3 regions of the Viridibacillus sp. FSL H8-0110 genome follow, and region 3 is predicted to be linked to each of the others. Evidence: a T-box and tRNA genes for the amino acid it is inferred to sense, from the RefSeq annotation. Region 3 holds a T-box; the other regions hold tRNA genes.
What was found. The T-box of region 3 lies ahead of MHH98_RS05515 (valine--tRNA ligase). A T-box ahead of a tRNA ligase gene usually reads a tRNA of that ligase, here a tRNA-Val.
Positions count from the first base shown of each region.

Region 1: it has a tRNA-Val gene. The T-box ahead of MHH98_RS05515 (valine--tRNA ligase) is inferred to sense a tRNA for this amino acid. The anticodon was not compared.
Region 2: it has a tRNA-Val gene. The T-box ahead of MHH98_RS05515 (valine--tRNA ligase) is inferred to sense a tRNA for this amino acid. The anticodon was not compared.

Region 1 covers NZ_JBBOPJ010000001.1:96,535-106,447, forward strand. Annotated here, with positions in the region: gene dusB (tRNA dihydrouridine synthase DusB) at 1-372, shown strand, start outside; gene lysS (lysine--tRNA ligase) at 543-2,027, shown strand; rRNA gene MHH98_RS00485 (16S ribosomal RNA) at 2,594-4,146, shown strand; rRNA gene MHH98_RS00490 (23S ribosomal RNA) at 4,331-7,260, shown strand; rRNA gene rrf (5S ribosomal RNA) at 7,389-7,504, shown strand; tRNA gene MHH98_RS00500 (tRNA-Val) at 7,514-7,589, shown strand; tRNA gene MHH98_RS00505 (tRNA-Thr) at 7,607-7,682, shown strand; tRNA gene MHH98_RS00510 (tRNA-Lys) at 7,695-7,770, shown strand; tRNA gene MHH98_RS00515 (tRNA-Leu) at 7,791-7,875, shown strand; tRNA gene MHH98_RS00520 (tRNA-Gly) at 7,901-7,975, shown strand; tRNA gene MHH98_RS00525 (tRNA-Leu) at 7,982-8,070, shown strand; tRNA gene MHH98_RS00530 (tRNA-Arg) at 8,103-8,179, shown strand; tRNA gene MHH98_RS00535 (tRNA-Pro) at 8,184-8,260, shown strand; tRNA gene MHH98_RS00540 (tRNA-Ala) at 8,280-8,355, shown strand; rRNA gene MHH98_RS00545 (16S ribosomal RNA) at 8,503-9,913, shown strand, end outside.
Region 2 covers NZ_JBBOPJ010000001.1:108,657-118,569, forward strand. Annotated here, with positions in the region: rRNA gene MHH98_RS00560 (23S ribosomal RNA) at 1-1,220, shown strand, start outside; rRNA gene rrf (5S ribosomal RNA) at 1,349-1,464, shown strand; tRNA gene MHH98_RS00570 (tRNA-Asn) at 2,302-2,376, shown strand; tRNA gene MHH98_RS00575 (tRNA-Thr) at 2,390-2,462, shown strand; tRNA gene MHH98_RS00580 (tRNA-Glu) at 2,607-2,681, shown strand; tRNA gene MHH98_RS00585 (tRNA-Val) at 2,709-2,784, shown strand; tRNA gene MHH98_RS00590 (tRNA-Tyr) at 2,795-2,878, shown strand; tRNA gene MHH98_RS00595 (tRNA-Gln) at 2,911-2,985, shown strand; tRNA gene MHH98_RS00600 (tRNA-Lys) at 2,999-3,071, shown strand; gene rocF (arginase) at 3,373-4,278, shown strand; gene sigW (RNA polymerase sigma factor SigW) at 4,538-5,101, shown strand; gene MHH98_RS00615 (anti-sigma factor family protein) at 5,115-5,735, shown strand; gene cdaA (diadenylate cyclase CdaA) at 5,852-6,694, shown strand; gene MHH98_RS00625 (CdaR family protein) at 6,691-7,992, shown strand; gene glmM (phosphoglucosamine mutase) at 8,040-9,392, shown strand; gene MHH98_RS00635 (type 1 glutamine amidotransferase domain-containing protein) at 9,658-9,913, shown strand, end outside.
Region 3 covers NZ_JBBOPJ010000001.1:1,116,945-1,126,857, forward strand. Annotated here, with positions in the region: gene MHH98_RS05495 (uroporphyrinogen-III synthase) at 1-140, shown strand, start outside; gene hemB (porphobilinogen synthase) at 137-1,120, shown strand; gene hemL (glutamate-1-semialdehyde 2,1-aminomutase) at 1,124-2,416, shown strand; gene MHH98_RS05510 (hypothetical protein) at 2,651-3,220, shown strand; T-box leader at 3,462-3,689, shown strand; gene MHH98_RS05515 (valine--tRNA ligase) at 3,792-6,419, shown strand; gene MHH98_RS05520 (bifunctional folylpolyglutamate synthase/dihydrofolate synthase) at 6,691-7,986, shown strand; gene MHH98_RS05525 (bifunctional folylpolyglutamate synthase/dihydrofolate synthase) at 8,000-9,253, shown strand; gene MHH98_RS05530 (sensor domain-containing diguanylate cyclase) at 9,341-9,913, shown strand, end outside.

The sequences.
Region 1 (9,913 bases), 1.0 Mb from region 3:
CGTATGATTGAACAAACTGGGGTAGATGGCGTTATGATCGGTCGTGCAGCACTGGGTAACCCTTGGATGATATACCGTACAGTGGAATATTTGAAATCAGGTAAATTAATTGATGAACCAAGTGTTCGTGAGAAAATTAATGTTTGTCTTCTTCATTTTGAACGCCTAATGGCCTTAAAGGGAGAAGTTGTAGCGGTTCGTGAAATGCGTAAACATGCTTCGTGGTACTTAAAAGGCATTCGCGGTAATGGTAAGGCACGTAATGCCATTAACCAAACTGAGACAGCGTTAGAATTAAGAGTATTACTGAATACCTTAGTAGAAGAATTTGAAGAACGAGAAGCAGCAGAAAAAGCTATCCATATTATTTAATGGAACTCCGAGTCGTCGCCTTTGAAGTGACGGCTTTTTTCTTTAGGAGCTAATGGATTATGAAGTATTTACTAGTAAATGATGATAAAGACGTGAATCGTTAAGCAAAATTGTGTACAATAAGTACATTATGGACTGCATAGCGGAACAAAAAATGAGGAGTGAATATCGTGTCTGAAGAATTAAATGACCAAATTTTGGTGAGACGCCAAAAGATGGCTTCTATTAGAGAAAACGGCTTAGATCCATTCGGTGCCCGTTTTGAACGTACGCATTTATCAAACGAAATTAAAGAACAGTATGTGGATTTTACTAAAGAACAATTAGAAGAAGATTTACATGAAGTTGTAATCGCGGGTCGTATTATGACAAAACGCGGTAAAGGTAAAGCTGGTTTCGCGCATATTCAAGATTTAGGTGGACAAGTACAAATTTATGTTCGAAAAGATGCTATTGGTGAAGAAGCATACGAATTGTTTAAACAAGCGGACCTAGGAGACATCGTAGGTATTCGCGGTAATGTTTTCCGCACTCAGGTAGGAGAACTTTCTGTTAAAGCATTAGAATTTACTTTCCTAACTAAATCACTACGCCCAATGCCAGAGAAATTCCATGGCTTAAAAGATGTAGAGCAACGTTATCGTCAACGTTACTTAGATTTAATGACGAGTGAAGAAAGTAAACAAACTTTCATTACTCGCTCAAAAATTATTCAAGCTATCCGCCGTTACTTAGATGGTAATGGTTACCTTGAAGTAGAAACACCAATGCTACACACAATTGCAGGTGGAGCAGCCGCTCGTCCTTTCATTACGCATCACAATTCGTTAGATATGGAATTATATATGCGTATCGCTATTGAACTTCATCTAAAACGATTAATCGTTGGTGGGCTTGAAAAAGTATATGAAATCGGTCGTGTATTCCGTAATGAAGGTATGTCAACGCGCCATAACCCAGAATTCACTATGATTGAATTATATGAAGCTTATGCTGACTATCGTGACATTATGGCACTTACAGAGAATTTAATTTCTCACGTAGCACAAGAAGTATTAGGTACAACTGATGTGCAATATGGCGACGATGTTATTAGTTTAGCGCCAGGTTGGACTCGTCTGCACATGGTAGATGCAGTTAAGGAAGCAACAGGTGTAGACTTCTGGACTCCAATGTCTAAAGAAGAAGCACGAGCGCATGCAAAAGAACATGGTGTTGAAATTAAAGACTCTATGGAAGTGGGTCATATTATTAATGAATTCTTCGAACAAAAAATAGAAGAAACATTAGTTCAACCTACATTTATCTATGGTCACCCAGTGGAAATTTCTCCGTTAGCTAAGAAAAACCCTGAAGATGAGCGATTCACAGATCGTTTTGAATTATTCATTGTACGTCGTGAGCATGCAAATGCCTTTACTGAATTAAATGATCCAATCGATCAACGTGAACGCTTTGAAGCGCAGCTTGCTGAAAAAGAAGCGGGTAATGACGAAGCGCACGAAATGGATGATGACTTCATTGAATCGTTAGAGTATGGTATGCCGCCAACAGGTGGATTAGGTATCGGCATTGATCGCTTAATCATGTTGTTAACGAATTCACAAACTATACGTGATGTATTATTGTTCCCTACAATGCGTCCACGTGATTAAATACTAAGGTTTTCTTATAGAAAAGACTCTAGTTAATGCTAGAGTCTTTTTTGTTTACGTTCTATTAGAGTGGTTAGCTTTTTGTTTGAAAATTACTAAGAAGTTCATTACAATAGAAGACAAGCTATTTTTGAAAGCATCTAATATTAACTTATATATAAGTTTACTTTTTTGAAAAAAGATGTTGCATTAGAATTAATATAGTGGTATATTAATTGAGTTGCTAATTTAGCTAACAAAACGGTTTGAAAATAACTTAAAAAAGTTGTTGACACTGAGTAGTGAATTTGATAAGATATAAAAGTTGCTGATAAACAAGCAATGATAACAAGTTTGAAACAACGGTTTGAAAATAACTTAAAAAAGTTGTTGACAACGAAAAGTTATCCTGATATAATATTGAATGTCGCTAACGAAGTGGCAAACAAAATGAACCTTGAAAACTGAACATGCAAGACGTTAATCAATAAATGTTTTTGAACATCAACTCTGTTGGTGGATCAAAACAAAAATAGATATCATCTTCGGATGATACGCTAGCAAAGCTAATGAGCTTTCAAACTACTTTTATGGAGAGTTTGATCCTGGCTCAGGACGAACGCTGGCGGCGTGCCTAATACATGCAAGTCGAGCGAATGATGAAGAAGCTTGCTTCTTCTGATTTAGCGGCGGACGGGTGAGTAACACGTGGGCAACCTACCTAGTAGATTGGGATAACTCCGGGAAACCGGGGCTAATACCGAATAATCCATTTTGTCACATGGCAAAATGCTGAAAGGCGGTTTCGGCTGTCACTACTAGATGGGCCCGCGGTGCATTAGCTAGTTGGTGGGGTAACGGCCTACCAAGGCAACGATGCATAGCCGACCTGAGAGGGTGATCGGCCACATTGGGACTGAGACACGGCCCAAACTCCTACGGGAGGCAGCAGTAGGGAATCTTCCACAATGGACGAAAGTCTGATGGAGCAACGCCGCGTGAGTGATGAAGGTTTTCGGATCGTAAAACTCTGTTGTAAGGGAAGAACAAGTACGTTAGTAACTGAACGTACCTTGACGGTACCTTATTAGAAAGCCACGGCTAACTACGTGCCAGCAGCCGCGGTAATACGTAGGTGGCAAGCGTTGTCCGGATTTATTGGGCGTAAAGCGCGCGCAGGTGGTTTCTTAAGTCTGATGTGAAAGCCCACGGCTCAACCGTGGAGGGTCATTGGAAACTGGGAGACTTGAGTGCAGAAGAGGAAAGTGGAATTCCAAGTGTAGCGGTGAAATGCGTAGAGATTTGGAGGAACACCAGTGGCGAAGGCGACTTTCTGGTCTGTAACTGACACTGAGGCGCGAAAGCGTGGGGAGCAAACAGGATTAGATACCCTGGTAGTCCACGCCGTAAACGATGAGTGCTAAGTGTTAGGGGGTTTCCGCCCCTTAGTGCTGCAGCTAACGCATTAAGCACTCCGCCTGGGGAGTACGGCCGCAAGGTTGAAACTCAAAGGAATTGACGGGGGCCCGCACAAGCGGTGGAGCATGTGGTTTAATTCGAAGCAACGCGAAGAACCTTACCAGGTCTTGACATCCCAATGACCGCTCTAGAGATAGAGTTTTCCCTTCGGGGACATTGGTGACAGGTGGTGCATGGTTGTCGTCAGCTCGTGTCGTGAGATGTTGGGTTAAGTCCCGCAACGAGCGCAACCCTTGATCTTAGTTGCCATCATTTAGTTGGGCACTCTAAGGTGACTGCCGGTGACAAACCGGAGGAAGGTGGGGATGACGTCAAATCATCATGCCCCTTATGACCTGGGCTACACACGTGCTACAATGGACGATACAAAGAGTCGCTAACTCGCGAGGGTATGCTAATCTCATAAAATCGTTCTCAGTTCGGATTGTAGGCTGCAACTCGCCTACATGAAGCCGGAATCGCTAGTAATCGTGGATCAGCATGCCACGGTGAATACGTTCCCGGGCCTTGTACACACCGCCCGTCACACCACGAGAGTTTGTAACACCCGAAGTCGGTGAGGTAACCTTTATGGAGCCAGCCGCCGAAGGTGGGATAGATGATTGGGGTGAAGTCGTAACAAGGTAGCCGTATCGGAAGGTGCGGCTGGATCACCTCCTTTCTAAGGATAATTACGGAAACAGATCTTGGATCTGTCGATTAACGTCTTGCGTTCAGTTTTGAAGGCTCATTGTAAAATGATCTTCAAAACCTTGTTCTTTGAAAACTGGATAAAACGACATTGAAGCAAATTAAGTAACACATTTTTTATTATTAAGTTTTTTAGGCTTAATAACTAACTTTTAGGTTAAGTTATTAAGGGCGCATGGCGGATGCCTTGGCACTAGGAGCCGAAGAAGGACGGCACTAACACCGATATGCTTCGGGGAGCTGTAAGTGAGCTTTGATCCGGAGATTTCCGAATGGGGGAACCCACTGTTCGTAATGGAGCAGTATCTTGACGTGAATACATAGCGTCTTGATGGCAGACCCAGGGAACTGAAACATCTAAGTACCTGGAGGAAGAGAAAGAAAAATCGATTCCCTGAGTAGCGGCGAGCGAAACGGGAATAGCCCAAACCAAGAGGCTTGCCTCTTGGGGTTGTAGGACACTCTATATGGAGTTACAAAGGAATGAGTTAAACGAAGCGGTCTGGAAAGGCCCGCCAGAGCAGGTAACAGCCCTGTAGTTGAAAGTTCATTCTCTCTTGAGTGTATCCTGAGTACGGCGGAACACGTGAAATTCCGTCGGAATCTGGGAGGACCATCTCCCAAGGCTAAATACTACCTAGTGACCGATAGTGAACCAGTACCGTGAGGGAAAGGTGAAAAGCACCCCGGAAGGGGAGTGAAATAGATCCTGAAACCATGTGCCTACAAGTAGTTAGAGCCCGTTAATGGGTGATAGCGTGCCTTTTGTAGAATGAACCGGCGAGTTACGATTACATGCGAGGTTAAGTTTTAGAAGACGGAGCCGCAGCGAAAGCGAGTCTGAATAGGGCGAATGAGTATGTGGTTGTAGACCCGAAACCAGGTGATCTACCCATGTCCAGGGTGAAGGTAAGGTAACACTTACTGGAGGCCCGAACCCACGTACGTTGAAAAGTGCGGGGATGAGGTGTGGGTAGCGGAGAAATTCCAATCGAACCTGGAGATAGCTGGTTCTCTCCGAAATAGCTTTAGGGCTAGCCTCGTGATAAAGAATCCTGGAGGTAGAGCACTGTTTGAACTAGGGGTCCATCCCGGATTACCGAATTCAGACAAACTCCGAATGCCAGTGATTTATGCACGGGAGTCAGACTGCGAGTGATAAGATCCGTAGTCAAGAGGGAAACAGCCCAGACCACCAGCTAAGGTCCCAAAGTAATTGTTAAGTGGAAAAGGATGTGACGTTGCTTAGACAACCAGGATGTTGGCTCAGAAGCAGCCATCATTTAAAGAGTGCGTAATAGCTCACTGGTCGAGTGACGCTGCGCCGAAAATGTATCGGGGCTAAACAATTCACCGAAGCTGTGGATGGACATCTTAGATGTCCGTGGTAGGAGAGCGTTCTAAGTGCTGTGAAGTCAGACCGGAAGGACTGGTGGAGCGCTTAGAAGTGAGAATGCCGGTATGAGTAGCGAAAGACGGGTGAGAATCCCGTCCACCGAATGACTAAGGTTTCCTGAGGAAGGCTCGTCCGCTCAGGGTTAGTCGGGACCTAAGCCGAGGCCGATAGGCGTAGGCGATGGACAACAGGTTGATATTCCTGTACCACCTATTTACCATTTGAGCAATGGGGGGACGCAGTAGGATAGGGTAAGCATGCTGTTGGTTATGCATGTTCAAGCAGTGAGGCGTGAAATGAGGCAAATCCCATTTCTATAACGTTGAGCTGTGATGACGAGGACGTATGTCCGGAGTTCCTGATTTCACACTGCCAAGAAAAGCCTCTAGCGAGGTAAAAGGTGCCCGTACCGCAAACCGACACAGGTAGTCGAGGAGAGAATCCTAAGGTGTGCGAGAGAACTCTCGTTAAGGAACTCGGCAAAATGACCCCGTAACTTCGGGAGAAGGGGTGCTCTAGTAGGGTGAAAGCCCGAGAGAGCCGCAGTGAATAGGCCCAGGCGACTGTTTAGCAAAAACACAGGTCTCTGCAAAACCGTAAGGTGACGTATAGGGGCTGACGCCTGCCCGGTGCTGGAAGGTTAAGAGGAGTGCTTAGCGCAAGCGAAGGTGCGAATTGAAGCCCCAGTAAACGGCGGCCGTAACTATAACGGTCCTAAGGTAGCGAAATTCCTTGTCGGGTAAGTTCCGACCCGCACGAAAGGCGTAACGATCTGGGCACTGTCTCAACGAGAGACTCGGTGAAATTATAGTACCTGTGAAGATGCAGGTTACCCGCGACAGGACGGAAAGACCCCGTGGAGCTTTACTGTAGCCTGATATTGAATTTTGATACATCTTGTACAGGATAGGTAGGAGCCAGAGATTCCGGAGCGCCAGCTTCGGAGGAGGCGTTGGTGGGATACTACCCTAGATGTATTGAACTTCTAACCCATGCCCCTTAGCGGGGTAGGAGACAGTGTCAGGCGGGCAGTTTGACTGGGGCGGTCGCCTCCTAAAGAGTAACGGAGGCGCCCAAAGGTTCCCTCAGAATGGTTGGAAATCATTCGTAGAGTGTAAAGGCATAAGGGAGCTTGACTGCGAGACCTACAAGTCGAGCAGGGTCGAAAGACGGGCTTAGTGATCCGGTGGTTCCGCATGGAAGGGCCATCGCTCAACGGATAAAAGCTACCCCGGGGATAACAGGCTTATCTCCCCCAAGAGTCCACATCGACGGGGAGGTTTGGCACCTCGATGTCGGCTCATCGCATCCTGGGGCTGTAGTCGGTCCCAAGGGTTGGGCTGTTCGCCCATTAAAGCGGTACGCGAGCTGGGTTCAGAACGTCGTGAGACAGTTCGGTCCCTATCCGTCGTGGGCGTAGGAAATTTGAGAGGAGCTGTCCTTAGTACGAGAGGACCGGGATGGACACACCGCTGGTGTACCAGTTGTTCTGCCAAGGGCATCGCTGGGTAGCTATGTGTGGACGGGATAAGTGCTGAAAGCATCTAAGCATGAAGCCCCCCTCAAGATGAGATTTCCCATTACGCAAGTAAGTAAGATCCCTCAAAGACGATGAGGTAGATAGGTTCGAGGTGGAAGTGTGGCGACATACGGAGCTGACGAATACTAATAGATCGAGGACTTAACCAAATTTTACTTAACAAACTTCAATGTAATTTATCCAGTTTTGAGAGAACAAGAAAAACTTATTAAAAAAGTTTAAAAAACACTTGCTTTTAGCTAAGTGAAGTGATATAATAATTCTTGTCTTAAAATAGTCTAGTGACGATAGCAAAGAGGTCACACCCGTTCCCATGCCGAACACGGAAGTTAAGCTCTTTAGCGCCGATGGTAGTTGGGGGTTTCCCCCTGTGAGAGTAGGACGTTGCTAGGCGAATAATATGGAGGATTAGCTCAGCTGGGAGAGCACCTGCCTTACAAGCAGGGGGTCGGCGGTTCGATCCCGTCATCCTCCACCATTTTTCAAATAAACATTGCCGGTGTAGCTCAGTTGGTAGAGCAACTGACTTGTAATCAGTAGGTCGAGGGTTCGACTCCTTTCGCCGGCACCATTCATTTTATTTGAGCCATTAGCTCAGTTGGTAGAGCATCTGACTTTTAATCAGAGGGTCGTAGGTTCGAATCCTACATGGCTCACCATTTTTTAAAAAACATTATATGCGGGTGTGGCGGAACTGGCAGACGCACTAGACTTAGGATCTAGCGCCGCAAGGCGTGGGGGTTCGACTCCCTTCACCCGCACCATAATTTTTAAGTTTATCAGCATATTGCGGAAGTAGTTCAGTGGTAGAACACCACCTTGCCAAGGTGGGGGTCGCGAGTTCGAACCTCGTCTTCCGCTCCAAAATATGCCGGGGTGGCGGAACTGGCAGACGCACAGGACTTAAAATCCTGCGGTAGGTGACTACCGTACCGGTTCGATTCCGGTCCTCGGCACCATTTCTTTTAATTTAATACAAGTGATAATATATGCGCCCGTAGCTCAATTGGATAGAGCGTCTGACTACGGATCAGAAGGTTGTGGATTCGACTTCTGCCGGGCGCGCCATTAACGGGAAGTAGCTCAGCTTGGTAGAGCACTTGGTTTGGGACCAAGGGGTCGCAGGTTCGAATCCTGTCTTCCCGACCATTATTACTTATACCCATACGGGGCCTTAGCTCAGCTGGGAGAGCGCCTGCCTTGCACGCAGGAGGTCAGCGGTTCGATCCCGCTAGGCTCCACCATATATATCTTATGAACCTTGAAAACTGAACATGCAAGACGTTAATCAATAAATGTTTTTGAACATCAACTCTGTTGGTGGATCAAAACAAAAATAGATATCATCTTCGGATGATACGCTAGCAAAGCTAATGAGCTTTCAAACTACTTTTATGGAGAGTTTGATCCTGGCTCAGGACGAACGCTGGCGGCGTGCCTAATACATGCAAGTCGAGCGAATGATGAAGAAGCTTGCTTCTTCTGATTTAGCGGCGGACGGGTGAGTAACACGTGGGCAACCTACCTAGTAGATTGGGATAACTCCGGGAAACCGGGGCTAATACCGAATAATCCATTTTGTCACATGGCAAAATGCTGAAAGGCGGTTTCGGCTGTCACTACTAGATGGGCCCGCGGTGCATTAGCTAGTTGGTGGGGTAACGGCCTACCAAGGCAACGATGCATAGCCGACCTGAGAGGGTGATCGGCCACATTGGGACTGAGACACGGCCCAAACTCCTACGGGAGGCAGCAGTAGGGAATCTTCCACAATGGACGAAAGTCTGATGGAGCAACGCCGCGTGAGTGATGAAGGTTTTCGGATCGTAAAACTCTGTTGTAAGGGAAGAACAAGTACGTTAGTAACTGAACGTACCTTGACGGTACCTTATTAGAAAGCCACGGCTAACTACGTGCCAGCAGCCGCGGTAATACGTAGGTGGCAAGCGTTGTCCGGATTTATTGGGCGTAAAGCGCGCGCAGGTGGTTTCTTAAGTCTGATGTGAAAGCCCACGGCTCAACCGTGGAGGGTCATTGGAAACTGGGAGACTTGAGTGCAGAAGAGGAAAGTGGAATTCCAAGTGTAGCGGTGAAATGCGTAGAGATTTGGAGGAACACCAGTGGCGAAGGCGACTTTCTGGTCTGTAACTGACACTGAGGCGCGAAAGCGTGGGGAGCAAACAGGATTAGATACCCTGGTAGTCCACGCCGTAAACGATGAGTGCTAAGTGTTAGGGGGTTTCCGCCCCTTAGTGCTGCAGCTAACGCATTAAGCACTCCGCCTGGGGAGTACGGCCGCAAGGTTGAAACTCAAAGGAATTGACGGGGGCCCGCACAAGCGGTGGAGCATGTGGTTTAATTCGAAGCAACGCGAAGAACCTTACCAGGTCTTGACATCCCAATGACCGCTCTAGAGATAGAGTTTTCCCTTCGGGGACATTGGTGACAGGTGGTGCATGGTTGTCGTCAGCTCGTGTCGTGAGATGTTGGGTTAAGTCCCGCAACGAGCGCAACCCTTGATCTTAGTTGCCATCATTTAGTTGGGCACTCTAAGGTGACTGCCGGTGACAAACCGGAGGAAGGTGGGGATGACGTCAAATCATCATGCCCCTTATGACCTGGGCTACACACGTGCTACAATGGACGATACAAAGAGTCGCTAACTCGCGAGGGTATGCTAATCTCATAAAATCGTTCTCAGTTCGGATTGTAGGCTGCAACTCGCCTACATGAAGCCGGAATCGCTAGTAATCGTGGATCAGCATGCCACGGTGAATACGTTCCCGGGCCTTGTACACACCG
Region 2 (9,913 bases), 1.0 Mb from region 3:
AAGGAACTCGGCAAAATGACCCCGTAACTTCGGGAGAAGGGGTGCTCTAGTAGGGTGAAAGCCCGAGAGAGCCGCAGTGAATAGGCCCAGGCGACTGTTTAGCAAAAACACAGGTCTCTGCAAAACCGTAAGGTGACGTATAGGGGCTGACGCCTGCCCGGTGCTGGAAGGTTAAGAGGAGTGCTTAGCGCAAGCGAAGGTGCGAATTGAAGCCCCAGTAAACGGCGGCCGTAACTATAACGGTCCTAAGGTAGCGAAATTCCTTGTCGGGTAAGTTCCGACCCGCACGAAAGGCGTAACGATCTGGGCACTGTCTCAACGAGAGACTCGGTGAAATTATAGTACCTGTGAAGATGCAGGTTACCCGCGACAGGACGGAAAGACCCCGTGGAGCTTTACTGTAGCCTGATATTGAATTTTGATACATCTTGTACAGGATAGGTAGGAGCCAGAGATTCCGGAGCGCCAGCTTCGGAGGAGGCGTTGGTGGGATACTACCCTAGATGTATTGAACTTCTAACCCATGCCCCTTAGCGGGGTAGGAGACAGTGTCAGGCGGGCAGTTTGACTGGGGCGGTCGCCTCCTAAAGAGTAACGGAGGCGCCCAAAGGTTCCCTCAGAATGGTTGGAAATCATTCGTAGAGTGTAAAGGCATAAGGGAGCTTGACTGCGAGACCTACAAGTCGAGCAGGGTCGAAAGACGGGCTTAGTGATCCGGTGGTTCCGCATGGAAGGGCCATCGCTCAACGGATAAAAGCTACCCCGGGGATAACAGGCTTATCTCCCCCAAGAGTCCACATCGACGGGGAGGTTTGGCACCTCGATGTCGGCTCATCGCATCCTGGGGCTGTAGTCGGTCCCAAGGGTTGGGCTGTTCGCCCATTAAAGCGGTACGCGAGCTGGGTTCAGAACGTCGTGAGACAGTTCGGTCCCTATCCGTCGTGGGCGTAGGAAATTTGAGAGGAGCTGTCCTTAGTACGAGAGGACCGGGATGGACACACCGCTGGTGTACCAGTTGTTCTGCCAAGGGCATCGCTGGGTAGCTATGTGTGGACGGGATAAGTGCTGAAAGCATCTAAGCATGAAGCCCCCCTCAAGATGAGATTTCCCATTACGCAAGTAAGTAAGATCCCTCAAAGACGATGAGGTAGATAGGTTCGAGGTGGAAGTGTGGCGACATACGGAGCTGACGAATACTAATAGATCGAGGACTTAACCAAATTTTACTTAACAAACTTCAATGTAATTTATCCAGTTTTGAGAGAACAAGAAAAACTTATTAAAAAAGTTTAAAAAACACTTGCTTTTAGCTAAGTGAAGTGATATAATAATTCTTGTCTTAAAATAGTCTAGTGACGATAGCAAAGAGGTCACACCCGTTCCCATGCCGAACACGGAAGTTAAGCTCTTTAGCGCCGATGGTAGTTGGGGGTTTCCCCCTGTGAGAGTAGGACGTTGCTAGGCACATCAAAGCACAGCTGATTTAATCAGTTGTGCTTTTTTATTTAGAAAATAGTTATAATAGGTAGGGTTGTGGAATTCTTGATTTCTCCATATTGCGTATGGAACTTTTTATCATCAGATAATTCGTTTTCAACTTATTTTCATATACAATCGATGTGCAGAGTTATTAGATAAGTATTGAATCACTGAATATCAGCTCCAATTTACAAATCCGCCATTAGCTACTCTTGAGTTGTGTAAAACGGATATAGACAGGCATCCAATTATTGCATTTTATAATTGTGAAATGCTGAGTTTCTTTGTTTTACATAATAATTTGGATGTGTAGTCATATTCAGATAATTCCAATACAATTTTATTAGGCTCATGCTTAACAAATTATTTGTATTATAGAAAAGGTTATGCAACAAACATACTATCTCAGTTACCGATGTATATAAAAGGAAAATATCCGCTTATTAATGGAATAGTTCTAGCAGCTAATGATGGTAATATAGTTGCGCAGGAATTATACAGAAAAGTGGAGTTTGTGTATAAAAGTATAAGAATCCAAATTGAAAATAGTCCACCAATTGTTATGAAAATATCATTTTAATAGCCTTTAGGAGCATAATCGATATATGTTGGTAATCTAACGTTAGATTACGCTTAAAACGCCTTAAAACGCTTAAATAGGGTTTTTATGATAGTTAGAATTGCTGTAAAAAATATAGGTATATTTAAATGCATAATAATTAAAACTTTTTTCCTTAAATAGCTTGAAATGTTTTAATATGCTGTTATAATAATATTTGTGTTCGATAAAAGTAACATCTAAAGAAGCGATAATATTATTGTTCCGAAGTAGCTCAGTGGTAGAGCAATCGGCTGTTAACCGATCGGTCGTAGGTTCGAGTCCTACCTTCGGAGCCATTTTTTTGTCTATGCTTCCATAGCTCAGCAGGTAGAGTGCTTCCATGGTAAGGAAGAGGTCACCGGTTCGAGCCCGGTTGGAAGCTTTCAATTATTTATCCAGAAGTAGAAAAATATCGAATTTTGTTTAGTAAGATGAATTTTTTAATATTTTTTAAATAAAGTATTGCATTTTTATTTAAATAGTGTTAATATAATTCTTGTCCTGTTTTAAGCAGTACAGCATTAATGGCCCCTTGGTCAAGCGGTTAAGACACCGCCCTTTCACGGCGGTAACACGGGTTCGAATCCCGTAGGGGTCACCATTTTTAAAAATTATTTTACATATCCATGGAGGATTAGCTCAGCTGGGAGAGCACCTGCCTTACAAGCAGGGGGTCGGCGGTTCGATCCCGTCATCCTCCACCATATTTTTTTCGGAGGGGTAGCGAAGAGGCTAAACGCGGCGGACTGTAAATCCGCTCCTTCGGGTTCGGCGGTTCGAATCCGTCCCCCTCCACCATTTTTTTATATAAAATATTCATTATTCATTGTTGGGGTATAGCCAAGCGGTAAGGCAACGGATTTTGATTCCGTCATGCCCTGGTTCGAATCCAGGTACCCCAGCCATTTTTAATTTTATGAGCCATTAGCTCAGTTGGTAGAGCATCTGACTTTTAATCAGAGGGTCGTAGGTTCGAATCCTACATGGCTCACTTTCATATAAAATTTCAACCTCTTTCTACACTTTGTAGAGAGAGGTTTTTTTGTGGTTAGTAGTGTAAAAAAATAAGGGGTCCCCTATACTTTTCAAGGGGTATTTTTAATAGAGTGCGTAACTTTGTATAACTACTGATAAATTCAATTTGAACAATAGTGTAGTACTTACTTTTGTTGCAACTTTGTTCTCTATTTAAGTGTTTAATATTTTGTATAAATATTCAGAATTTTGTGGGGTTGAGCCAACATGATTCTAGCATTTACAATATAGGTAATACACAAAGGGGGAATAAAATAATGCATAAATTAAATGTTTCATTAATAGGTGTACCAATGGATCTTGGTCAAACACGTCGTGGGGTTGATATGGGACCAAGTGCGATCCGATATGCGGGCGCTGTAGAAAGATTAGAAGCAATGGGCTATGAAGTGATAGACGAGGGTGATATTGAGATTGGGATATCTGAGCGTGAGGTATCAGCTGATACAAACTTACGAAATTTATCAGCTGTAACTGAAGCCAGTACAAAGCTTGCAAATAAGGTACATGATGTCGTTTTACAAAATCATTTTCCGCTTGTGCTTGGTGGAGATCATAGTATTGCAATAGGCACACTTGCAGGTTTATCAGACCATTATGAGAATTTAGGAGTTATTTGGTATGATGCACATGCAGATTTGAATACAGGTGATACTTCACCATCTGGTAATATTCATGGTATGCCACTAGCTGTAAGTATTGGACTTGGTCATGAAAAGCTGGTAAACATTCGTGATTATGCTCCAAAAGTGAAACCTGAGAATATTGTAATTATAGGTGCTCGCTCGGTGGATCCAGGGGAACGTGAATTAATAAAAGAAAAAGGAATTAAAGTGTACACCATGCATGAAATTGATAGAGTGGGAATGACTAAAGTTATTCAAGATGCAATTATTTATTTGAGAGGGAAAAATGTAGATGGATTGCATTTGTCACTGGATCTAGATGGAATAGACCCGCTTTACACGCCAGGAGTTGGGACGCCTGTTCCAGGAGGTATTACATATCGTGAAAGCCATTTAGCGATGGAGATGTTATATGAATCAGAAATGATTACCTCAGCTGAATTTGTAGAAGTAAATCCAATCCTAGATGAAAAAAATAAAACAGCAGATGTAGCAGTTGCTTTAATGGGATCGTTATTCGGTGAAAAATTAATGTAATGTAAAAGGACGGGCATGCCCGTCCTTTTATAATTGCTGAAAAGTTTAGGTTTTTTTGAAATGGGAACTTATTGGCAAGTAATTAAGTCCTGAAAAGAAGAGTTTCTTATGAATTTGAATCATTTTTACTTACATATTTGTTATAATTATGGAAGAAAGATTTTTTAGAGCTTTAAAAAATTTTTTTCAAAAAAATGAAACTTACATTATGGGCGACTCGTATATAGAATAACAGCCGCATGGGCGGAGGGAAATCACAATGGACGCATTAATCAACAAGAGAATAAAACAAGTGCTGAAAGGCGATCAAAGTGCGTATTCTGATATTGTGAGCCTCTACCAGCAAAAGCTGTACCAAGTTTGTTATCGCATGCTTGGCAATCAACATGAAGCGGAAGATATAGCGCAGGAGGCATTTGTCCGTGCGTATATTAATCTTCATACTTTTGATTTGAATCGAAAATTTTCGACTTGGCTGTACCGTATAGCGACGAATTTATGTATAGACCGTATAAGGAAGAAGAAACCGGACTATTACTTAGATGCACAAGTTGCTGGAACGGACGGTCTAGATATGTATTCTCAAATTTCCTCATCAGATAGGCTGCCTGAGGAAGAAGTAGAAAGAATGGAGCTGCAGGAGCGAATTCAATATGAAATTAGCCAGTTGCCAGACAAATATCGAACAGTCATTGTCTTAAAGTATATAGAGGAATTGCCATTGCAGGAGATTAGCGAGATTTTAGATATGCCACTTGGGACAGTCAAAACTCGAATTCACAGAGGGCGTGAAGCTCTGAGAAAGCAATTAGGCAATCTGTAGGAGGGATTTCACTATGAATGCGTGTCCAAAACATATTGGTGAATACATGCATGAATATTTAGATGGTGATATTAGTCGTGAACATGAAATCGAGCTAAAAGCACATTTGCAAAGCTGTGATAACTGTCGACAACATATGCAGGAGCTAAATAGCACAATTGCCTTTGTCAAAAGTGCTGCCGTCGTTTCAGTACCTCTGGATTTCAAGCAAAACGTTATGGTTCGTCTACCTAAAGGAAGATCAGGAGCCGGTGTCCAAAGATGGCTACGTCGCCATCCTATATTTGTTGCAGCAGCAATGTTTTGTATCTTAATGAGTGCCTCGCTTCTTACAGGCTTTAATGATAATAAGGAATTTTCAGTGACCAAACAGCCAAACTTAGTTGTAGAGGGGCAAACAGTCATCGTACCTGAAGGGAAGACTGTGACAGGTGATATCGTAGTCAAGAATGGGGATATCCTTGTAAAAGGTTCGGTAGATGGTAATATCACAGTGATTAATGGTCAATATATGGCTTCAACAGCAAATGTCACAGGTCAAATAGATGAGATTAATCAAGCATTTGAATGGCTTTGGTATAAAATTAAAAATGGTGGAAAAGAAATACTTTCATTTTTAGGGAAAAACGAATAAAACAAATGAAAAAGTCTACTGTTTGAGGTAGACTTTTCTGTTTCATCTAAGCAAGTAAAGTAAGAGTTGTGCTATACTGAACACATATGCACTCGCTAGAAAAGTGGGGGATCCACATGTCTTTTATTAATGAAATTACACAATTTACCGACAATGTATGGATTAGAATGTTGATGAACATTCTGGACATTCTTTTAGTATGGTTTGTTATTTATAAAATTTTAACCTTAATAAGAGGAACAAAAGCTGTCCAATTATTAAAGGGAATATTCGTCATCATTATTATTCGTATTATTACTGTATATGCAGGCCTTAATACACTGGGATGGATGATGCAACAGGTTATCAATTTTGGTTTCCTCGCTATTATTATCATATTCCAACCAGAGTTACGTCGAGCACTAGAACAACTTGGTCGTGGTAAGCTATTTGCTCGTAGTAATTTACAAGAAGATGAAGAGCGTACACGCTTAGTAAGCGCGATGTCAAAATCCGTTAGTTACATGGCGAAGCGACGTATTGGAGCGCTTGTTTCTATCGAACGCGAAACAGGTTTGAATGATTATGTAGAAACAGGGATTCCGATGTTCTCTGAAATTTCGTCTGAATTACTAATTAATATCTTCATACCTAATACACCATTACATGATGGAGCAGTAATCGTTCAAAAGAACAAAATTGCAGCTGCAGCTTGTTATTTACCATTATCAGAAAGTCCATTTATCTCGAAAGAACTAGGTACACGTCATAGAGCCGCTATAGGTATTAGTGAAGTGACTGATGCCATAACAATTATTGTATCAGAAGAAACGGGAGCAATTAGTTTAACGGTTAATGGAGATTTACACCGTGACCTTTCAATTGAAGAATTTGAAGCGCGTTTACGTAAAGCGTGGTTTGGCCCCGAGCTAGAAGCAACAAATACCTCTAAGTGGAGCTGGAGGGGGAATAAAAAATGATGGATAAATTGATTGAAAGCCCCTGGTTTTTAAGAATTACAGCCCTAACATTAGCTATGCTCCTATTTTTTACGGTTCAGCCAAAAGAAAAAGATAGTTCTGATGGCTTTTCATCAGGGACACAAGCGGACGTGCTTCATAATGTACCCGTACAGGTTTACTATGATGATGAGAGTTTAATCGTTACAGGAGTTCCAAAAACCGTAGATGTTACGATCAAGGGTCCAATGGCCATCGTCTTACAAACGAAAGCAGTGAGTGATTATACTGTATTCGTAGATTTACGTAAGCAAACAATTGGGGAACATAAAGTAACGATTCAACATGAAAATTTTTCTGATAAATTATCAGTACAAATGGACCCATCAACAATTGATATTTCAATTGAAGAAAGGGTAACAAGAACATTTAAAATCGATCCGGAAATTAATGAAAGACTACTGGCAGAAGACTATTACGTGAAAAGTATGACAGCGAATCCTAATACGGTAACAGTTACTGGCGCTAAAAGTGCAGTAGATAGCATAAGCTATGTAAAAGCGACAGTTACTGGCGAGCAAGGACTGAAGAGTTCCTTTGAACAGGAAGCAAATGTAAAAATACTTGATCGTGAAATGAACAAATTAGATGTCCAAGTGAAGCCAGGGAAGATTAAAGTGAATGTTGACATTGGAGAGTATACTAAGGAAGTACCTGTCGTCTTAAATCAAAAAGGGACGCCAGGTAAAGATATCACGATAAAGTCATTGACGCCCATAACGAGCAAGATGACTTTATTCGGATCAAAAGCTGCTCTTGAAAATATGGAACAACTTAATGTTGATGTAGATGTATCTAAAATCAAAAAATCTGGTATCTTTAATATTGATATTGATAAGCCAGAGGGCATTTCACGGCTGTCTGAAGACAGCATAAAAGTCCAAGCTGTAGTTGAGAAAAACGAATCGAATACTGATGAAGAAGTAATTAAAGACGAAGAACAAGAGACTGACGAGAAAGAAACTTCATCAATTATAAGCTCGAAAGAATTTAAGAATGTAGCTGTTGACGTTCGAAACCTAGATGAGGACTATAGTAGCGACTTTATCACACCAAAGAATGGTTTAGTTACATTAACTGTTAAAGGTGATGAAAAGGATTTAGCAAATCTAGATATTGATGATTTCGATATATATATTGAAGCAGCAGATAAACACATTGGAAATCATAAGCTATCTATTCAAGTTGATGGACCAAGGGATCTTACCTGGTCACTTTCTAATAACATCGCTAATCTTCGAATAGAACGAATATCTTAAACGAATTTGATTGAAGGATCGTAGATAGTTTTGAAGGAGAGAACAAAATGGGTAAATATTTCGGTACAGACGGCGTCCGCGGAGTCGCCAATAGTGAGCTGACGCCTGAGTTAGCATTTAAACTCGGTCGCTTCGGTGGATACGTTTTAACGAAAGAAGCCACAGGACGTCCAAAAGTATTAATTGGTCGTGATACACGTATATCTGGACAAATGCTTGAAGGAGCACTTGTAGCCGGTTTGCTGTCAGTAGGAGCAGAGGTAATGCGCCTAGGCGTCATTAGCACACCAGGAGTGGCTTATTTAACACGTGTTATGAGTGGTCAAGCAGGAGTTATGATATCAGCATCTCATAACCCAGTCGCAGATAATGGTATTAAATTCTTCGGTCCCGATGGTTTTAAACTTACTGATGAACAAGAAGCAGAAATTGAAGCTTTATTAGACCAAGAACAAGATGATCTACCTCGCCCAACAGGTGGTGACTTAGGATCATTAAGTGACTATTTAGAAGGCGGTCAAAAGTACATTCAATACCTGAAACAGACAGTAGAAGAAGAGTTTACGGGTATCCATATTGCATTAGATTGCGCACATGGTGCAACATCTTCACTCGCAGCACACCTATTTGCAGACTTAGAAGCAGATTTATCAACGATGGGTGCTTCACCAAACGGCTTAAACATTAACGAGAGTGTAGGTTCTACACATCCTGAAGACCTAGCTAAAATGGTAGTTGAAAAAGGCGCAGATGTTGGACTTGCATTTGATGGTGATGGTGACAGATTAATCGCTGTCGATGAAAAGGGTAATATCGTTGACGGAGATCAAATCATGTATATTTGCGCTAAACACTTCCAAGAAAAAGGACGTTTAAACAAAGATACAGTTGTATCTACGGTTATGAGTAACATGGGTTTCTATAAAGGTCTAGAAGAACATGGTATGCAAAGTATTCAAACTGCAGTAGGTGACCGTTATGTTGTAGAAGCTATGCGCGAAGGCGATTACAACTTAGGCGGAGAGCAATCAGGGCATATTGTTTTCCTTGATTACAACACAACAGGTGATGGCTTACTAACAGGTTTACAACTTGTTAATGCGATGAAATTAACAGGTAAAACATTATCTGAGCTAGCAGCTGAGATGACGATTTTCCCTCAAAAGCTAATTAATATTCGTGTAACAGATAAATACGCTGTTACAAAAAATGCACAAGTAGCGGCAGTAATTACTGAGGTAGAGCAAGAGATGAATGGTAATGGTCGTATTCTTGTTAGACCATCAGGAACTGAACCATTAGTTCGTGTAATGGTCGAAGCATCGACAACTGAGAATTGTGAAGCTTATGCAGAACGAATTGCAGCCGTTGTAAAAGAGGAAATGGGATTAACTGAATAATAGAAGAAAAAGGGCAAGCATATTTCGAGATGCTTGCCCTTTTTGTATTTTAAATCATATTAATTTAACTAACTTCTTAATCTCATAACTCGAAGTTTATCAATGGAGTAATGTATAATGCTATTTTTCGTAGAAATAGTAGTACTAATCACCAGCCTACGTTGAAATTAAATGTTAATGTTTAATTTACTTCAAATGTGGAATAGTTTTAGTGTAGGGTTGATAATGTACCCTTATTCAACAAACAACTTAGGAGTGATTGGAAATGGCAAAAGTAGCAACAGTCATAACGAATATGTTTGAAGATGTGGAATTTACGGATCCTGCAAAAGCTATGAGAGACGCTGGACATGAAGTATTTACAATTGAAAATGAAGTAGGCAATCAAGTAGAAGGTAAGCATGGTGAAAAGGTGAAAATTGATTACGCCATTGATAATGTGGAACCAGAAGATTTTGATGCATTATTTATTCCAGGTGGATTTTCACCGGATTTACTAAGAGCTGATGATCGATTTGTCA
Region 3 (9,913 bases):
CATTTATGGTTCTATCCATTGGACATATCACGGAGCGAGCGCTAATTAAGGCGGGAGCTAAAGTTGATATAATGCCACCGACCTATACAATGAAAGCTTTGATTCAAGAGTTAGCTAATAGAAAGGAACATCTAAAATGAAAGATTTAACATTTAAAAGACACAGACGTTTACGTCAATCTGCTACTATGCGTTCAATGGTAAAAGAAACATATTTGCATAAAGAAGATTTCATCTATCCCATTTTCGTCATGGATGGCGAAAATATTAAAAATGAAGTATCTTCTATGCCAGGCGTTTTCCAATTTTCAATTGATCGTTTAGGTGAGGAAATGGATGAAGTAGTATCACTAGGTATTCCTTCGGTTATTCTTTTTGGCTTACCTGCCGAAAAAGACGAAGTAGGTACTCAAGCTTTCCACAATCACGGTATTGTTCAAGAAGCAACTCGTTTTGTGAAAAAAAATTACCCAGAAATCGTTGTTATTGCAGACACATGCCTATGTGAATTTACTTCTCATGGTCACTGTGGCGTCGTTAATGACAAAGAACAAATTTTAAATGATCCTTCACTAGATTTATTAGCAAAAACGGCAGTTTCTCAAGCAGAAGCAGGAGCAGACATTATTGCACCATCTAATATGATGGACGGTTTTGTAGCAGCGATTCGTAAAGGCTTAGATGATGCTGGATTTGAAGATGTTCCAATCATGTCTTATGCAGTAAAATATGCCTCAGCATACTATGGGCCATTCCGAGATGCGGCTGATGGCGCACCTAAATTTGGTGATCGTAAAACATATCAAATGGATCCTGCAAATCGTATGGAAGCAATGCGTGAAGCTACTTCAGACGTAGAAGAAGGAGCAGATTTCTTAATCGTTAAACCAGCATTAGCTTACTTAGATATTGTACGTGATGTACGTAATAACTATGATTTACCGATTGTTGCTTACAATGTAAGTGGCGAATATGCGATGGTCAAAGCGGCATCTATTAATGGCTGGATTGACGAAAAACAAACGGTCCTAGAAACACTGCTAGGTATGAAACGCGCAGGAGCAGACTTAATCATTACTTATCATGCAAAAGATGCAGTTCGTTGGATGGAGGGAAAATAATTCATGACACGTTCATATGAAAAATCAAAACAAGCTTTTCAAGAAGCAGTAAACTTAATGCCAGGTGGCGTAAATAGTCCAGTTCGTGCATTTAAAGCAGTGGATATGGATCCCATTTTCATGGCTAGTGGTAAAGGAGCAATCATTACGGATATCGATGGTAATGATTATATTGACTATGTATTATCATGGGGTCCACTAATTATTGGTCACACGCATCCTGATGTTGTAGCTGCTATTCAAAAAGTAGCTGAAACAGGAACGAGCTTCGGTGCTTCTTCACTAGTAGAAAATGAACTAGCAAAAGTAGTAATAGATCGTATTCCTTCAATCGAAATGATTCGTATGGTATCTTCAGGTACGGAAGCAACAATGAGTGCAATCCGTGCAGCACGTGGCTTTACAGGAAGAGATAAAATTTTGAAGTTCGAAGGTAGCTATCACGGACATGGTGATAGCTTACTGATTAAAGCTGGTTCGGGTGTCGCAACACTTGGTTTACCAGACAGCCCAGGTGTACCATTGGGAATTGCTCAAAACACATTAACTGTTCCTTATAATGATTTAGAATCTGCTAAACTTGTCTTCGAAAAATTCGGCGAAGAAATTGCTGCAGTAATCGTTGAGCCAGTTTGCGGTAATATGGGTGTCGTTCCTCCGTTACCAGGATTCCTTGAGGGATTACGTGAACTAACAACAAACGCTGGCTCACTATTAATCTTTGATGAAGTAATGACTGGTTTCCGTGTAGGGTATCATAGTGCTCAAGGTCACTTTGGTGTAACACCAGATTTAACTTGTCTTGGTAAAGTAATCGGTGGTGGACTACCTGTAGGTGCATTCGGTGGTAAGCGTGAAATTATGGAGAAAATTGCTCCGGCAGGTCCAATCTATCAAGCGGGTACATTATCAGGTAACCCACTTGCAATGTCTGCTGGTTTAGCAACAATAAGTCATTTAAAACCTGAAACATATGATTATTTCACAAAATTAGGGGATCAATTAGAAGCAGGTTTCCGCGAAGCTGCAGAAACTTACAATATCCCGTACACAGTAAATCGTGCAGGTTCAATGATTGGTTATTTCTTAACTAATGAGAATGTCATTAACTTTGAAACGGCGAAAACTTCTGATTTACAATTGTTTGCTGAATACTACGGTTTAATGGCGAATGAAGGAATCTTCTTGCCGCCGTCACAATTTGAAGGTGTATTTGTTTCTACAGAGCACACTGAAGAACATATTGCAAAGACAGTTCAAGCTTTCCAAAAAGTATTTAAACAACTTGCACGCTAATATAATAGTAAAAGAAAAAGGCTTTCTCCATTTAGAGAAGGCCTTTTTTTATGCATGTAAATACATTGATAATGTACCTAATATAAATAATCTTTATCATAGAGCATCAATGACTTTAATGGATCCGAACAACAAACGAATAACTAAAACCGTTTGCTCTAAGGACATAACATAATGCATATTCACGATACTATCAAGCATATAATCTATTAGATATATGAAGGAGGTCAAGCTATGCAACATATTTCCTGGGAAATCGCAGAAGGATTTAACTTCCCTGAAAGTTTTGGTAAACCGCAAGATACGTCGAATGTGAAAATTACACCTCGTTGGACACAAGAAGAGTCAGGTGAATCAGTATTCTTAACAGGTATTTATCATATTTCTGCCAATGTAGCATTTGCAGAAGGAGAAACACCACATCATGGGACTTCAACTTGGACAACAATAGAGGATTTAGACATGCAAGGAGAATCGGGTTATTTTGAATATGCTGTGCCGTTACATGTAAATTTGCCGCGAGATCGAGTGAATAAAGACGTCCCTGTAGAAATAAAAGTAGACTATATTACGACAACATTCCAAGATGATGGTAGCTGTCATTTTAGCTGGCAAGCGACATGTAATTATGAGGAGCCGCAAGCTGCTACTGCACAAGTAGAAGCAGAAGTAGTAGAAAGTTCTTCTACCACTACTGCTGAGGCAAGTGCTCAAGAAATACCAGAATCTGATGCGCTCTTATGGGATTTAGAAGAAGCATATACGATTAAAACGTATAATTTAAAGGAAATCCGTAAACAGTAAGTACCACAATAAGGCTAATACCAAAAGTAATATAATGTCTCCTGTTGTCGGGATGATGATTACACGAATACCTTGGAAGCAACAAAGAGGAATGATAATACTTCTACAGTAAAACCTTGTTTTCCGTAGCCAAGGTGGTAGAAAATAAGGGTTATATTTTCGACGTGACATGAAATGTAGTCCTCCTTTCTAAAAAACTTGAAAATGCATCTTTTTTTCGATACAATAAGGTCATCTTAATATAGATGCATAGATAGGGAAGAGTAGAATGCATTGTGTTTGCCAAAGAGAGGAAACGTTAGGTGCGAGTTTCCGCTTACACACATTTGAAGGTCGCCCTGGAGCAGTTTCTGTGAACCTGATAAAGCTTAGCAGAAGCCGGTTAGAAGCCGTTATACAATGAAGTGTCAGCACGTTTTTTGTGTTGAAATAAAGGTGGTACCGCGAATTCAACTCCTTCGTCCTTTTTAGGCGATAGGAGTTTTTTATTTGCAAAAAACTACAAGTTACTTCGTTGTTAACAAAAAATTAAAAGGAGGTCGTCAAATTGACAGAACAACAAACGACATCAATGCCAACGAAATATGATCCACAGTCAATCGAACAAGGGCGTTATGAATGGTGGCTAAAAGGCGAATTCTTTAAAGCACAACCTGAAAGTGGCAAAGAGCCATATTCAATTGTAATTCCACCACCAAACGTAACAGGTAAACTACACTTAGGGCATGCTTGGGATACAACATTACAAGATATTCTAATTCGTATGAAACGTATGCAAGGATACGATGCACTTTGGTTACCGGGTATGGACCATGCGGGTATCGCAACACAAGCAAAGGTAGAAGCGAAACTTCGTGAAGAAGGCATTACTCGTTATGACTTAGGTCGCGAAAAGTTCGTAGAAAAAACATGGGAATGGAAAGAAGAGTATGCAGGTCATATTCGTCAGCAATGGGCAAAAATGGGTCTAGCGCTAGATTATTCTCGTGAACGTTTCACATTAGATTCAGGACTTTCTGATGCAGTAAAAGAAGTATTCGTAAAACTTTATGAAAAAGATTTAATCTACCGTGGCGAATATATCATCAACTGGGATCCTGCGACAAAAACAGCGTTATCTGATATCGAAGTTATTTACAAAGATATACCAGGTGCTTTTTATCACTTCAAATATCCATTAACTGAAGGAACTGGAACAATTGAAATTGCTACAACTCGCCCTGAAACAATGCTAGGTGATACTGCAATCGCTGTTCACCCTAAAGATGAACGTTACCAACATCTAATCGGCAAAACAGTGACATTACCAATTGTAGGTCGCGAAATTCCAATCATAGCAGATGAGTACGTTGAAATGGAATTTGGTACGGGTGTTGTGAAAATTACACCAGCTCATGACCCGAATGACTTTGAAGTAGGTAACCGCCATGACTTACCACGTATTCTTGTAATGAATGAAGATGGTTCAATGAATGATAATGCTGGTAAATACAAAGGTATGGATCGCTTTGAATGCCGTAAAGCAATCGTGAAAGATTTACAAGACATGGGTGTTTGCTTCAAAATTGAGGATCATATGCACTCAGTAGGACACTCTGAACGTTCTGGTGCTGTTGTTGAGCCGTATCTTTCAACACAATGGTTCGTTAAAATGCAACCACTTGCAGATGCATCATTAGAGCTTCAAAAAGATGAAGAAGGCAAAGTGAACTTTGTACCTTCGCGTTTTGAAAATACGTATTCCCGTTGGATGGAGAATATCCGTGATTGGTGTATTTCACGTCAACTTTGGTGGGGTCACCGAATTCCAGCTTGGTACCATAAAGAAACTGGTGAAATTTACGTAGGTACGGATGCTCCAGCTGATGCTGAAAACTGGAATCAAGATACTGATGTATTAGATACTTGGTTCTCATCTGCATTATGGCCGTTTTCAACGATGGGCTGGCCAGATGAAGCCAACGAAGAATTTAAACGTTATTACCCAACAAGTACATTAGTAACGGGTTATGATATTATATTCTTCTGGGTTTCTCGTATGATTTTCCAAGGCATTGAATTTACTGGAACACGTCCATTCGAGGATGTATTAATTCATGGTTTAGTTCGTGATGAACAAGGACGCAAAATGTCTAAATCACTTGGTAACGGCGTTGATCCAATGGATGTTATCGAAAAATACGGTGCTGACTCATTACGTTATTTCTTAGCAACTGGTTCTTCTCCAGGTCAAGATTTACGTTATTCAAATGAAAAAGTAGAAGCTGTTTGGAACTTCTCAAACAAAATTTGGAATGCTTCACGCTTTGCTTTGATGAACATGGAAGGCATGACTTACGATGAAATCGATTTAACTGGTAAAAAATCAGTAGCAGACCAATGGATTCTAACTCGTCTGAACGAAACAATCGAACAAGTGACAACTTTAGCCGAGAAATTTGAATTTGGTGAAGTAGGTCGTCAATTATACAACTTCATCTGGGATGATTTCTGTGATTGGTACATCGAAATGGCGAAATTGCCATTATACGGTGAAGATGAAGCAGCGAAGAAAACAACGCGCTCCGTACTAGCATATGTTTTAGATAATACAATGCGCCTGTTACATCCATTTATGCCATTTATCACAGAAGAAATTTGGCAAAACCTTCCGCATGAAGGCGAATCAATTACAGTAGCTGCTTGGCCGACAGTTGATGAAACATTAACTTCACAAGCACAATCGAATAACATGAAATTACTAATGGACATTATCCGTGCTGTTCGTAACATTCGTGCTGAAGTACAAACACCAATGAGCAAAAAAGTACCTTTATATGTTTCAGCTAAAGATGCTGCAACGCTTGCAGTACTAGAAGATAACAAAGCGTATCTAGAAAAATTCTGTAACCCAGAGCCGTTAACACTTGGCGAAGGCATTGAAGCTCCTGGACAATGCATGTCAGCTGTTGTATCTGGTGCAGAACTATTCTTACCACTTGAAGGATTAATCGATGTAGCGGCTGAAATTGAGCGCTTATCGCATGAACTTGAGAAATGGGATAAAGAAGTGAAACGTGTTCAAGGTAAACTGAACAATGAACGTTTCGTATCTAAAGCTCCAGATGATGTTGTAGCTGCTGAACGTGCAAAAGAAGCGGACTATATTGAAAAATATGCTACAGTGGAGAAACGTATTAACGAATTGAAAAATATGTAATCAAAAAAATCGCTCAAGTATTTTACTTGAGCGATTTTTTTGATATTAAAACGAACAATTTTCGGTAAAATATGAGAAATTATTGTAATTTAATTCTCAACAGATATAAGTTGAAAGATATTTTAGTTCTATTGAAATTAATCCTGCAAGGAAAAGTCAAGTGGTAATTATAACTAAAATGTAATATAGTTATTGTTCTTTATAATGGCTTATAATAAGAAGGTAATTGATTAAATAACAAGCACAATATACATACCAGGAGTGTTGAATAGTGTTTACAAATATAGAACAGTGCGTCGAGTTTTTAACCTCATTAAAAAAAGGTAGTAGTACATCGATTCCATTAGAAGTCGTTACTTCATTATTACATGAGTTTGGCGACCCTCAACATACTTTTAAAACAATCCATTTAGCAGGTTCAAACGGCAAAGGCTCTACTTTAAATGCATTAAAGGAAATATTAAAATACAGTCAAGTAGAAAAAGTAGGCTGCTTTGTTTCTCCACACTTAGAGCGCATAAATGAGCGTATTACAATTAGTGACAAGCAAATTACGGATGAGCAATTCCTGTTATACGTCAATAAGGTGTTTGCTGCAATAGATGAAAAGGACGGAGTATACCCAAGTTTTTTTGAAATTATGACAATTGTTGCTTTCCTCTATTTTGCAGATGAGAAAGTAGATGTTGCTCTAATTGAAACAGGTATTGGTGGCAAATTAGATTCAACTAATGTGATTGATCCCGTCATTTCAATAATTACAACGATTTCTTTAGAACATACAGCGATTTTAGGTGATACTTATGATGAAATTGCTTATCAAAAGGGTGGCATTATTAAAGAAAATAGACCTGTAGTGACAACGGTAGAGAATGAAGATGCAATAGAAGTTCTTCGGAAAATAGCAGAAGAGAAGCATGCACCTATAGCTATTTTTAACGAGGATTTTACGGCAACAAAAGTCACTCAAAAGGAACATACACAGATGTTTAATTACTCTAAAGGTGATTATGCCATAAATGATGTTGAATTACTTATGGCAGGTCCTCATCAAATTAACAATGCTTCATTAGCTATTACAACGGCATTATTGTTAAAAGATGCTGGATACTTTGATATTACAGAAGAAGCTATTCGAAAAGCTTTAAAAGAAGCTAAATGGGCGGGACGTTTTGAAGAGTATGGTCATCTTATCGTAATTGATGGAGCGCATAATCCTGAAGGAACAGAAGCACTAATTGCAACATTAAAAGCGAAATATCCGACGAGGGAATACGATTTTATCTACGCCGCGCTACAGGACAAAGATCATCTAAAAAGTATTAAGATGATGGCGGAAGTGGCAGCATCTATGACATTTACGCAAATAAGTATGCCTAATGCCGCACCAGCTGCAGAATTAGCAGCATTATCACAGCACCACCATACTTATTTTGATGCAGATTGGGAATGTGTAGTGAAACGAGCAGTTGAGGAAAAAGAGGACGAGCATGTATTGGTCATAACAGGATCTCTTTATTTTATTTCTGAAGTACGTGCATTTTTAAACAATAAAGTGAAACAGTAAACGGGGTGCCGACATGATTCCTAAATTAGATCATTATAAAGAAAAGTGGGGTGTCCGTAGTGATGCCTCTATAAAGCCAGGGTTAACAGCTATTACTGAAGCATTGCAATTAGTAGGGAACCCACAAGAAAAATTATCCGCAGTCCATGTAGCAGGTACAAATGGCAAAGGCTCAACAATTACTTTTATAGAACATATAAGTAAGGCTCATGGACTGTCAACCGCTACATTTATGTCTCCGTGTATTGAAGATGTACACGATCAAATTCAGCTAAATGAACAACCCATTAAACCAGAAGAAATGGATGTAGTATTTAGTATCATGGCGGATGCGGGATTAGATGGAAAGCTAACAGATTTCGAACTGTTAACAGTAGCAGCCTTTTTAGCTTTCGAGCGCTTAGCACCTGATATTACTATTATCGAATGTGGTATGGGGGGACGCTTTGATAGTACTAATGTTGTGACGCCAATCGTGTCAGTTGTACCTAGTATTGCTATAGAGCATACAAATTTTTTAGGCTCGACTATAGAAAGTATTGCTATGCATAAAGCAGGTATTATTAAAAAACAAAGGCCTGTGGTGACAGGTGTGTTACCAACTGAAGCGATGGCTATATTTACACAAGAAGCGGAAAAACTTCGCTCACCATTACTTGTCTACAATGAAAATTTCACCGTTACAGAGGAAAACTCGACGGAAATATACATGGCTAATGATGTACGAATCACGAACTTAACACGTACAATGCCAGGGCTGCATCAGCGTAGTAATATGGCTCTAGCAATTACAGCATTTAATATCGTTGCACAAGTAAATGGAGTAAAAACAAATGTCGATGCATTTCGAAATGGGATTCAAAGTGCTCAGTTAGCATGTCGCTTTGAACAACTTGCACCGAATCTCTATATTGACGGGGCACATAATCCAGCGAGTGCTAAAAGTTTGGTCGATGCGATTCAAGAGCGATTTCCTAATGAACCCATTCACTTTATCGTGGGCATGCTTGGGGATAAGGATATACGTGGAGTTTTAGCAGAATTAGAAAAAGTAGGTACTACCTTTACTTTTGTAAATATAGCGAATGATCGTGCGATGGCTGCTGATGAGATTATGAAAATGAGTTATGCGGAAAATAAATCGACAACATATGACATTTTGACTACTGTTCAACAAAAGTTGCTGTTGAATGAAGTAATTATCATGACTGGTTCCTTATATTTGTTAGCAAAATGGCGAAAAATATTGCATGAAACATTTAATTGAATTTCTTTAAATGGATGACTTTGGTAAAACGATTTGCTATAATTGCTTAAAAGTAGGCATAAATACTCACGATGAGAGGTGTGAGAAGTGAATTTGTCACTAAAGTTCAGATGGGCCGTATTTATAGTATGGTTGGCAACTGTACCAATTGGTTTAAATTTGGTATACCACTATTTTCCTCCACCAACTTATATTAATTGGTCTGAGTTAATAGGTTTCATAGTATTGGCGATCATTACAGCCATTTTCCCTTTTGTTATAAACGGGGTCCCTTTATTTTTTATGCAATGGGTAAACTTAGCGGTCTTTTTGAAATATGGTTTATTTATAGAATTAATTGTATTCCAAATTGCACTGATTCCCTTTTTATATCGTGCAAAGTTACTTAAGTTAAGTCTATATCGTATACCTTGGAATTCGATAATGTTTTTCCTCGTCTCTTTCATCAGTGGTTTACTTTTTATCTTAATTGGTGGAGAATTTGGTTCGCTTAACATTCCTCATATTGTCTTATTCGGAATGTTTTACTTATTTATGAATACATTTGTGAATCATGTATTACTGAAATTGAGCTTAATCGTTATGAAGAAAAGAGCTCCATTTCTAACAAAAGATGATTATTGGGACTATAATAGTATGCTATTTACTTTTCCTATGGGG